One region of the Shewanella sp. SW1 genome, then DNA from elsewhere that is predicted to be linked to it. Evidence: predicted binding sites of a transcription regulator. Region 1 holds the regulator's gene; each other region holds the start of a gene.

The links. Region 1 encodes sigma-54, which starts transcription at its own class of promoters, with help from an activator protein. Its sites were predicted from a motif close to GTTGGCACGNNNNTNGNNT; they were not measured.
Region 2: a site for sigma-54 is predicted at 1,817-1,835, ahead of flhA (flagellar biosynthesis protein FlhA). Genes of this name have one in related genera too.
Region 3: a site for sigma-54 is predicted at 1,467-1,485, ahead of L5M71_RS07615 (YccF domain-containing protein). Genes of this name have one in related genera too.

What each region holds. Positions count from the first base shown of each region.
Region 1 covers NZ_JAKKSG010000015.1:131,642-134,926, forward strand. The annotation lists gene lptB (LPS export ABC transporter ATP-binding protein) at 1-705, shown strand, start outside; gene L5M71_RS14770 (RNA polymerase factor sigma-54) at 813-2,291, shown strand; gene hpf (ribosome hibernation promoting factor) at 2,320-2,607, shown strand; gene ptsN (PTS IIA-like nitrogen regulatory protein PtsN) at 2,610-3,053, shown strand; gene rapZ (RNase adapter RapZ) at 3,050-3,285, shown strand, end outside.
Region 2 covers NZ_JAKKSG010000012.1:145,600-148,884, reverse strand. The annotation lists gene fliR (flagellar biosynthetic protein FliR) at 1-614, shown strand, start outside; gene flhB (flagellar biosynthesis protein FlhB) at 633-1,763, shown strand; gene flhA (flagellar biosynthesis protein FlhA) at 1,872-3,285, shown strand, end outside.
Region 3 covers NZ_JAKKSG010000006.1:170,351-173,635, reverse strand. The annotation lists gene L5M71_RS07625 (M14 family zinc carboxypeptidase) at 1-71, shown strand, start outside; gene L5M71_RS07620 (alpha/beta fold hydrolase) at 68-958, shown strand; gene L5M71_RS07615 (YccF domain-containing protein) at 994-1,401, opposite strand; gene L5M71_RS07610 (pyridoxal-phosphate dependent enzyme) at 1,663-2,691, shown strand; gene L5M71_RS07605 (NUDIX hydrolase) at 2,773-3,285, shown strand, end outside.

The DNA.
Region 1 (3,285 bases):
AATCTGGCGAAAAGTTACAAGAGTCGCCAAGTGGTTAAAGACGTCAGTCTGACGGTAAAAACCGGTCAAGTCGTTGGCCTACTCGGTCCAAACGGTGCAGGTAAAACCACGACATTTTACATGGTTGTCGGGCTAGTGAAGAGCGATAAGGGACATATCTTTATCGACGATGATGATTTAACCGCAGATCCTATGCATCTGCGTGCCCGCAAAGGCATAGGTTACTTACCGCAAGAAGCCAGTATCTTTCGTAAGCTAACTGTTCATGACAACATCATGGCCGTACTGCAAACTCGTAAAGAACTTAAAAACGAAGAACGAGAAGAAGAACTAGAACATCTGCTCGAAGAGTTTCATATCACCCACATCCGTGACAGCCAAGGCATGTCATTGTCGGGTGGCGAACGTCGCCGCGTCGAAATTGCGCGGGCTTTAGCCGCTAATCCTAAGTTCATTTTGCTCGATGAACCGTTTGCCGGCGTCGATCCTATTTCGGTTATCGACATCAAGAAGATTATCGAACAACTCAAAAGTCGCGGCCTTGGCGTACTGATCACAGACCATAATGTCCGCGAGACATTAGATGTATGTGAACATGCTTATATTGTGAGTCACGGAAACCTTATTGCCGAAGGAACTCCAGCAGAGATCTTAGACAATCAGCAAGTTAGGGCAGTGTACTTAGGTGAACAATTCAGGCTATAGTTAATCGAGCGAAGCCAATGGAGGCAATTTATACCGCCATTGGGCTTCACTCAAGATAATAATAAGCGACCTCATCCAACAATAATAACGTAGGGATCAGCGGTAACATGAAAGCGTCACTCCAGCTCAAACTGGGTCAACAGTTAACCATGACGCCACAATTACAACAGGCCATACGTCTGTTGCAACTGTCGTCATTAGAACTGCAGCAAGAGATCCAGCAAGCATTAGATTCTAATCCCCTTCTCGAGCTGGAAGAGGATCAATTCGACGCCACTAAAACCCCTGTAAACCAAACGCTATCCGATACGGATTTCAGTGAATCTAGCACTCTGCCACCAGAAAAAGACAGCTCCACCATAGACACGGCAGAGTCGCTAACCAAAGAATCCATGCCCGATGAGCTCCCCATGGACACCACATGGGATGAAGTGTTTACCGCCTCCCCAAACTCAGGCCCCGGCGGCAGTCGTGAAGACGATATGCCCTTCCAAGGCGAGACCAGTGAAGGTTTGTACGAACACTTAGAATGGCAAAAAAACCTCACGCCGTTTTCTGAAACCGATTTAGCCATTGCCACCGCCATTATTGATGCCATCGACGATCAGGGCTATCTCACCCAAAGCACTGAAGAAATTCTCGAAGCCATGGGCAATCCTGAAGTTGAGCTTGACGAAGTCGAAGCCGTACTCAAGCGTATTCAGCATTTTGATCCCATAGGCGTTGCCGCCCGCGATTTAAGTGAATGCCTGTTGATCCAACTGTCGCATTTCGCCGCTGATACTCCCAACCTAGAAAACGCCCGTATGCTGATCAAAGATCATTTAGATCTGATCGCCGCCCGAGACTTTAGGTTATTGATGCGTAAGACTAAATTAAAAGAGGATGAATTAAGGGATGGTATAGCACTCATCCAAACCCTCAATCCTCGCCCAGGTTTGTTGATCACGCCCAATAATGACGAATACGTTATCCCAGATGTGTCTGTGTCGAAGAAAAATGGCCGCTGGGTCGTTGAGCTTAATCCTGACTGCATGCCCAAAATCAATGTAAATCAACATTATGCTTCTATGGCACGCAGCACAAAAAACCAAGCCGATAGCCAATTTATTCGCGGCCATCTGCAAGAGGCTAAATGGTTTATTAAGAGTCTAGAAAGCCGTAACGACACTTTGCTTAAAGTTGCTAATTGCATAGTGCAATATCAGCAAGGTTTCTTTGAGTACGGTGAAGAAGCCATGAAGCCTATGGTGCTTAACGATATTGCCGAAGCGGTAGAAATGCATGAGTCCACCATCTCACGGGTCACAACTCAAAAATACATGCATACCCCTAAGGGACTTTTTGAACTAAAATACTTCTTCTCTAGCCACGTCGGTACTGACGATGGTGGTGAGTGCTCATCCACAGCAATCAGAGCCTTTATAAAGAAACTGGTGGCAGCGGAAAACCAGAAAAAACCATTAAGCGATAGCAAGATGGCACAACTTCTGGCAGAACAAGGGATCAACGTAGCCCGCAGAACCATTGCGAAGTACCGAGAGGCTATGCTTATTCCACCTTCTAATCAGCGTAAAAGTTTATAACCTACAGTGGATATCGGAGGACGTTTCTATGCAAATAAACCTAAGTGGACACCATGTCGAAATTACCGAATCGTTACGTGCATATGTAGAAGAAAAGTTTTCAAAACTTGAACGCCATTTCGAACAGATCAATAATGTGCACGTTGTGCTCAATGTTGAGAAAATGCAACAAATTGCTGAAGCGAGAATAAACCTCATAGGTGGTGAAGTTTTTGCTACTTCAGAGCATGCTGACATGTATGCCGCTATAGACGCCCTGATTGACAAGCTTGACCGTCAGGTTATTAAACACAAAGAGAAGTTAACAAAACACTAATAATGGAACTTTGTACCATACTGCGGCCGGAGTGCACTACCTGCGCCACTCCGGGCAGCAAGAAAAAGGTACTGGAACTCATCAGCGACTTAGTCGCTGCCCAGTACCCGACCCTCTCATCTCAAGAGATATTCGAAAGCCTAGTGGCGCGCGAAAAGATGGGGAGCACAGGTATAGGTAACGGCATCGCCATTCCACATGGTCGACTAGCCGATATAGATCAGCCCATTGCCATACTAATTAAGTGTGAAGAGCCGATAGCATTTGATGCTATCGATAAGCAACCTGTTGATATTTTATTTGCACTACTGGTGCCTGCAGACCAATGTCAGCAGCACTTAAGTACCTTGTCTTGCATGGCCGAAAAGCTGAGCGACAAGCAAATATTAAAGCAATTACGCAAGACGCATGATGAAACGGAACTCTATCAGGTAATCACTGGATGAAACTGGTCATAGTGTCGGGCCGCTCAGGCTCAGGCAAATCTGTCGCCCTTAGGGTACTCGAAGATCTCGGCTATTATTGTGTCGATAACCTTCCCTTGCCATTGATTGGCAGTTTGCTTGAGCAACTCAAAGGCAGTAACGATCTCGTCGCCATCAGTGTCGACGTGCGTAACATGCCTGAGCAGGATAAGGTCTTAGTGAAACAACTCGCTAGCCTACCTCCAGATACTGA
Region 2 (3,285 bases), on a different contig from region 1:
ATGTGGATTTATTTTCGTTAAGCGCAGTATTTATCACGGCGCAGCAAATCATTATTGGCGTTGCCATGGGGTTTGTGACTCAAATGGTAATGCAAGTCTTTGTGCTCACTGGACAGATCATTGGTATGCAGACCAGTTTAGGCTTTGCCTCTATGGTTGACCCCGGTTCTGGCCAACAAACACCCGTTATTGGTAACTTTTTCCTTTTATTGGCGACATTGATTTTCTTAGCAGTGGACGGCCATCTTTTGATGATCCGTATGCTAGTGGCAAGCTTTGAAACTTTGCCAATTTCTAATCAAGGCTTAACACTGACAAGTTATCGATCACTGGCTGATTGGGGGTCGTATATGTTTGGTGCGGCACTCACTATGTCGATATCTGCGATTATCGCCTTGTTATTAGTTAACTTGTCTTTCGGAGTCATGACCCGCGCCGCGCCGCAATTGAATATTTTCTCTATTGGTTTTCCGATCACTATGATTGGTGGACTGTTTATTCTGTGGTTAACCCTAACACCGGTAATGGCACACTTCGATGAAGTATGGTCGACGGCTCAAGTGCTGCTTTGCGATATGTTAGCGCTCCAATGTAACGCTGATGGCTTGATATGATGGGATTAGGAGAGGCCCATGGCTGAAGAATCAAGTGGCGAACGTACAGAGGAACCCACGGGGAGGCGTCTAGAACAGGCGCGGGAAAAAGGACAGATTGCACGTTCGAAAGAACTCGGGACTGCAGCGGTATTGATTTCGGCGGCATGTGGGTTTTATATGCTAGGCCCAAGTTTGGCCATTAGCCTAACTCGGGTGTTTGAAATTGTATTTACCATGGATAGGGCGCAAATTTTTGATACGAATGAAATGTTCAACGTGTGGGGCGTTGTTGCGAGTGAAATAGCCTGGCCCATGGCTAAAATTATGTTGCTGATTGTAGTTGTTGCGTTTATCGGTAACGTCTCTCTTGGTGGGATCAATTTTTCAACCCAAGCTATGATGCCAAAAGCCAGTAAAATGAGTCCCCTTGCTGGTTTTAAACGCATGTTTGGCGTGCAGGCTCTGGTTGAACTCACCAAAGGCATTGCTAAATTTTCGGTAGTAGCGTTTTCTGCTTATTTTTTATTAAGCTTCTATTTCAATGACATCATGTTGCTGTCTAGCGACCATCTTCCTGGTAATGTTTACCATGCATTAGATTTGTTGGTTTGGATGTTTATCCTGTTATGTTCCTCGATTTTGTTTATTGTCGTCATAGATGTGCCATTTCAACTTTGGAATCACAACAAACAACTTAAGATGACCAAACAAGAAGTAAAAGATGAGTATAAAGATACTGAAGGGAAGCCTGAAGTCAAAGGGCGAGTACGGCAGATGCAACGCGAGTTGGCTCAACGTCGAATGATGGCCGAAGTACCCAATGCCGATGTAATAGTTGTTAACCCAGAGCATTTTGCGGTAGCAATTAAATATGACGTGCAGCGTTCAGTCGCGCCTTTCGTTGTTGCCAAAGGTGTCGATGATGTCGCATTTAAAATTCGTGAGATTGCAAGGGCCCATAATGTGACAATCGTCTCTGCCCCGCCATTAGCAAGAGCTATATACCATACGACTAAGCTAGATCAACAAATCCCTGAAGGGTTGTTTACCGCCGTGGCACAGATTTTGGCTTATGTATTTCAGTTGCGCCAGTACCAAAAAGGTCGAGGACGCAAGCCTATCCCAATCCCGCTTAATCAACCCATTCCCGATGAGTTAAAATATTAAGACCTAAGCTAAAAATTCTTTGAAGTCGTGATATTATTGCAGACCAATACGCTATTGGCGTATTTTTTGCTTTCATGCTGTCATACGTCAAAGTTTAGGTAAATATGAATGGATGTTAGAGCGACTTTAGGTCAAGTAAAACAAATGCGCTTGAGTACGTTTAAAGGTATAGGCACTCCTATACTCGTACTCGCAGCATTGGCCATGATAGTTTTACCTATCCCTCCATTTCTATTAGACATACTCTTTTCATTCAACATAGCCTTAGCGCTCATCGTATTATTAGTCGCAATTTATACTGATAGACCGTTGGATTTTGCTGCTTTCCCAAGTGTCCTGCTAGTGGCGACGTTATTACGTCTTGCGCTGAACGTTGCCTCTACTCGTGTGGTTTTACTTGAGGGTCATAATGGCGGTGATGCCGCGGGTAAGGTGATTGAGGCCTTCGGTTCTGTGGTTATCGGTGGTAACTATGCCGTTGGTTTAGTGGTATTTATCATTTTGATTATCATCAACTTTGCGGTGGTGACTAAAGGTGCTGGTCGTATCGCTGAAGTTAGCGCCCGCTTCACCTTGGATGCTATGCCTGGTAAGCAAATGGCAATTGATGCTGACTTAAATGCTGGAACCTTAAATCAAGACCAAGCGAGAATACGCCGTGCCGAAGTGACCCGTGAAGCCGATTTCTATGGTGCGATGGACGGTGCGTCCAAATTCGTTAAAGGGGATGCGATTGCCGGTATAATGATCTTAGTGATCAATATCGTAGGTGGTTTCATCATAGGGATTGTGCAGCATGGCTTAAGTTTCTCTGAAGCGGTTGAAATTTATACCTTACTGACTATCGGTGATGGTTTAGTAGCGCAGATCCCTGGTCTATTATTGTCAATCGCCGCAGCCTTGATGGTGACCCGTCAAAATGAGTCAGGTGATATGGGCCAAATGATGATGAGTCAGATGTTTGACAGTCATAAGTCATTGGGTATCGCCGCCGGAGTCCTGTTTGTAATGGGTATTGTTCCTGGTATGCCACACATGGCGTTTTTAAGCTTTGCCTTTATGACAGCTGGTGCAGCTTATTTTGTTTATAAACGAAATGAAAACAAACGTCTTAAAGCGCTAGAACAAGTGAAATCAGGTCCTATAGAAAGACAAGATAAAGAGCCTAAAGAGCTGGGTTGGGACGATGTACATCATGTTGATACTATTGGTCTTGAGGTCGGATATCGTTTGATCCCTCTGGTAGACAAGGGCCAAGGTGGCGAGTTACTAAGCCGCATTAAAGGCGTGCGTAAAAAGTTGTCTCAGGAATTAGGCTTCTTAGTGCCCGCGGTGCATATTCGCGATAACTTAGATTTATCACCTAATGCGTATCGCATTTCACTAATGGGCGTCGTCGTCGGAGAGGCAGATATTCGTCATGATTGCGAATTGGCGATCAACCCTGGTCAAGTCTATGGCAAACTCGATGGTATCGAAACGCGCGATCCCGCCTTTGGCCTGGAAGCTGTATGGATCGCCC
Region 3 (3,285 bases), on a different contig from region 1:
TAACACCTGAACGTTTGACTGAGCTGACAGAGTGCGCACGGCATTATTGGTATCGGGAGTCTCAGTCATGACCACTTGGGTGTTATTAAGGGGATTAATGCGTGATCAGCGCCATTGGAATGGTTTCGATCAGCGTCTGCGACAAAAGGGATTGCGAGTGCTGACACCGGATCTTCCGGGCAATGGGACGTTATCCCATGAACTAAGTCCGCTTAAGATTGCCGATTATGCTCATGCCGTGTGGCAGCAATTAGATGAGCAGGTACAGGAAGGGGAGACTATTTATCTCCTCGGCTTGTCTATGGGCGGTATGCTGGCGCTGGAAATGGCATGCCAGCGACCTTGGCAGATAAGGCATGTTTTTGTATTAAACAGCAGTGCGGCGAATTTATCGTCTTGGTATCAAAGATTTAACCCGCTGAATGCATTGAAGGCTTTTTTCATGCGGGCTCGGGGTAACGCTTTACACCCAATCGAGTCGACTATAGTGCGTTTAACCAGTTTTCGTCATCGGCGAGACCGAGAGTTAATTGTCAAGTGGAGTGAGTTTCGCCGCGATACTACACCAAGTCTACGCAATGTATGGCGACAACTTTGGGCGGCTTTTCAATACCAATGTCCATTGACTGTGGAAGTGCCGATAACTGTGCTCTGCGGTGACCGTGATGCGCTGGTGAGTATGGCATCGAGTAAGGCGTTAGCATGGCATTTTTACACCGATTTGATTGTACTCGCGTATTGTGGTCACGATGCTGCTATAGATGCACCCGCAAAACTGGCGCATTATCTGTTGGACATTGTGGGGGCGACTAAGCCGCAAGTGCAGTTTTCTGCGGATAGTGAGCCTGCCAATACTCAATATGATTGCAACGATTTATTGGGGGAAGAAATAGCCTTAAACGAAGCGATATTTACTGTATGGGATGACAAAGCGCTATCCACTCTTGAAACCAAATAATCGAGAGTGAATAGCGCAGTTAACGCATTGTCTTATTAAGCTTTAGCCACTACGGTTTGGCCTATCGGTGTGAGGCTGAGTAAAGCTAACTTGAGATGCTGTATCCCAAAGGGAATACCGATAATCGTCACAAAACAAGCTAAGGCGTGGACCAAATGCCCTATGGCTAACCAGATCCCAAAGAGTAAGAACCAAATGATATTTCCTACCATGCCTAATGCACCTGTGCCCAAGTCTTCACGTCCAGTTAAGTGGCGACGGTTCATTTGTTCTTGGCCGAAGGGCCAAAAGGTCATTTCGCCGATAACAAAACAGGCGCGGCCGAAGGGAATACCAATGATACTGATAAAACACAGGATACCTGCGAGCCACCAAGCGAGTCCCATTACAAATCCGCCGAGTACAAACCAAGCTATGTTGAATATTAAGCGTAATACAGCCATTGAAAACTCCTTATGTTTACCCTGTTAGCCTTTATCGTTAGCTTCGATAAATTGAATATATGTCTAAGCGATAACTATGCCAACTATTTAAATTGTTCATAATCAATTGGTTAATTATATGTATTCGAGATTCATGTGTCATTTTCACTAGTTTTTCGCCAAATTGATAATTTCTTAAGGGCGTAACAGGAAGGGCGGAGTTACACTAGCCTTCCCTTAACTGGTTTAAAAAAAAGAGAATTTAATCGTTTGAGTAGCTTGATGTTTGCAAATTCCCCTGTCGATACATTTGCCTTTGCTGGCAGAGACATTTTCCTAAAACGTGATGATTTACTGCATCCGGCGTTTAGTGGCAATAAAGCTCGCAAATTCGGCTATTTTTTAGATCATGAGTTTGCAGGCATCAGCAAGGTGATAGGTCATGGCTCGCCATTGGCTAACTCACTGTATTCATTGTCAAAATTAGCGAAGGTGAAAGGCTGGCAATGTGATTTTTATGTAGATCATATTGCCAGTCAAGTGGTTAAACATCCTACGGGCAATTACGCTGCCGCTTTAGCGAATGGCGCTAATATTATCGATTTAAGTGTGTTAATAGCACAAAAGCAGGCGTGCACTCAGCCGCAATCTGAACCTCACGTTTTGTCAAATCTTAATGCTAGTCCTGAGCCTACTGTGCAAGTGGGCGATGTGCGACAGAGTTGCCAAGATTATATCGAGGCTCAAGTACTCGTGAATGAGCCGACGGCGCTTTTTATCCCAGAGGGTGGTCGCTGTGCTTACGCCGAATATGGGGTGAATAGATTGGCGCAAGAGATAATACAGTTTGCGAAGGCGAATAGATTGGTTGATTTAACGGTGTTTTTACCTTCGGGGACGGGAACGACAGCGTTATTTTTAAATCAGCATTTTATCCGTCAGCAAACGGATATTCGCGTCGTGACTTGTGCCGTTGTCGGTGGCGATGATTATTTGCGCTTGCAATTTTCGTTGCTTAATACGAATACCAGTGAGCATCCACAGATTGTTAATGTCGGCAAGAAATATCATTTTGGTAAACTTTATCCTGAATTTTATGCCATGTGGCAGCGGGTCTGCGCCTCAGGCGTGCAGTTTGAATTACTTTACGATCCCTTAGGTTTTATTGTGCTTGAGGAATATTTACAAGGCGGTGGCTCTCGTCCTGTAATGTATATCCACCAAGGTGGTTTACTCGGGAACGAGACCATGTTGCCACGTTATCAGCGTAAATTTGGGCAAAGTGGCTCATCCTGTGCCTCTGAGCATTGACTTAGTGACGCTAAGACATAATATGTTTGAAGCTATGTAATGCTAAGTTAAGCTGATGATTTGGAACGATGGGGAATATCAATGACTGAAGCGGAATATCTTGCCAATTACGATCCTAAGGCTTTCAAGGCTCAGCTACTGACAGTGGATGCCGTATTGTTTACCTATCACGATCAGCAACTTAAAGTACTCTTAGTGCAACGTTCAAACCATCCTTTTTTAGGTTTATGGGGATTACCTGGTGGGTTTATCGATGAAAATTGCGATCAATCCCTTGAGCAAACCGTGTTACGTAAACTACATGAGAAAACCGCGGTAGTGCCACCTTATATTGAGCAGCTATGCACTGTGGGTAATCGTAGTCGTGATATAAGAGGCTGGTCCGTGACTGTGTGCTATACCGCCTTGATGAGTTATCAAGCCTGCCAAATCCAGATTGATTCAGTGAGTGATGTTAAGTGGTGGCCATTAGCAGATGTGTTGCAGATGCCCTTGGCGTTTGATCATCTGCAGTTAATCGAACAAGCGCGGGAACGTTTAACACAAAAAGCCTTATATTCTTTAGTGCCAGGATTTGCACTGTCTGAACCTTTT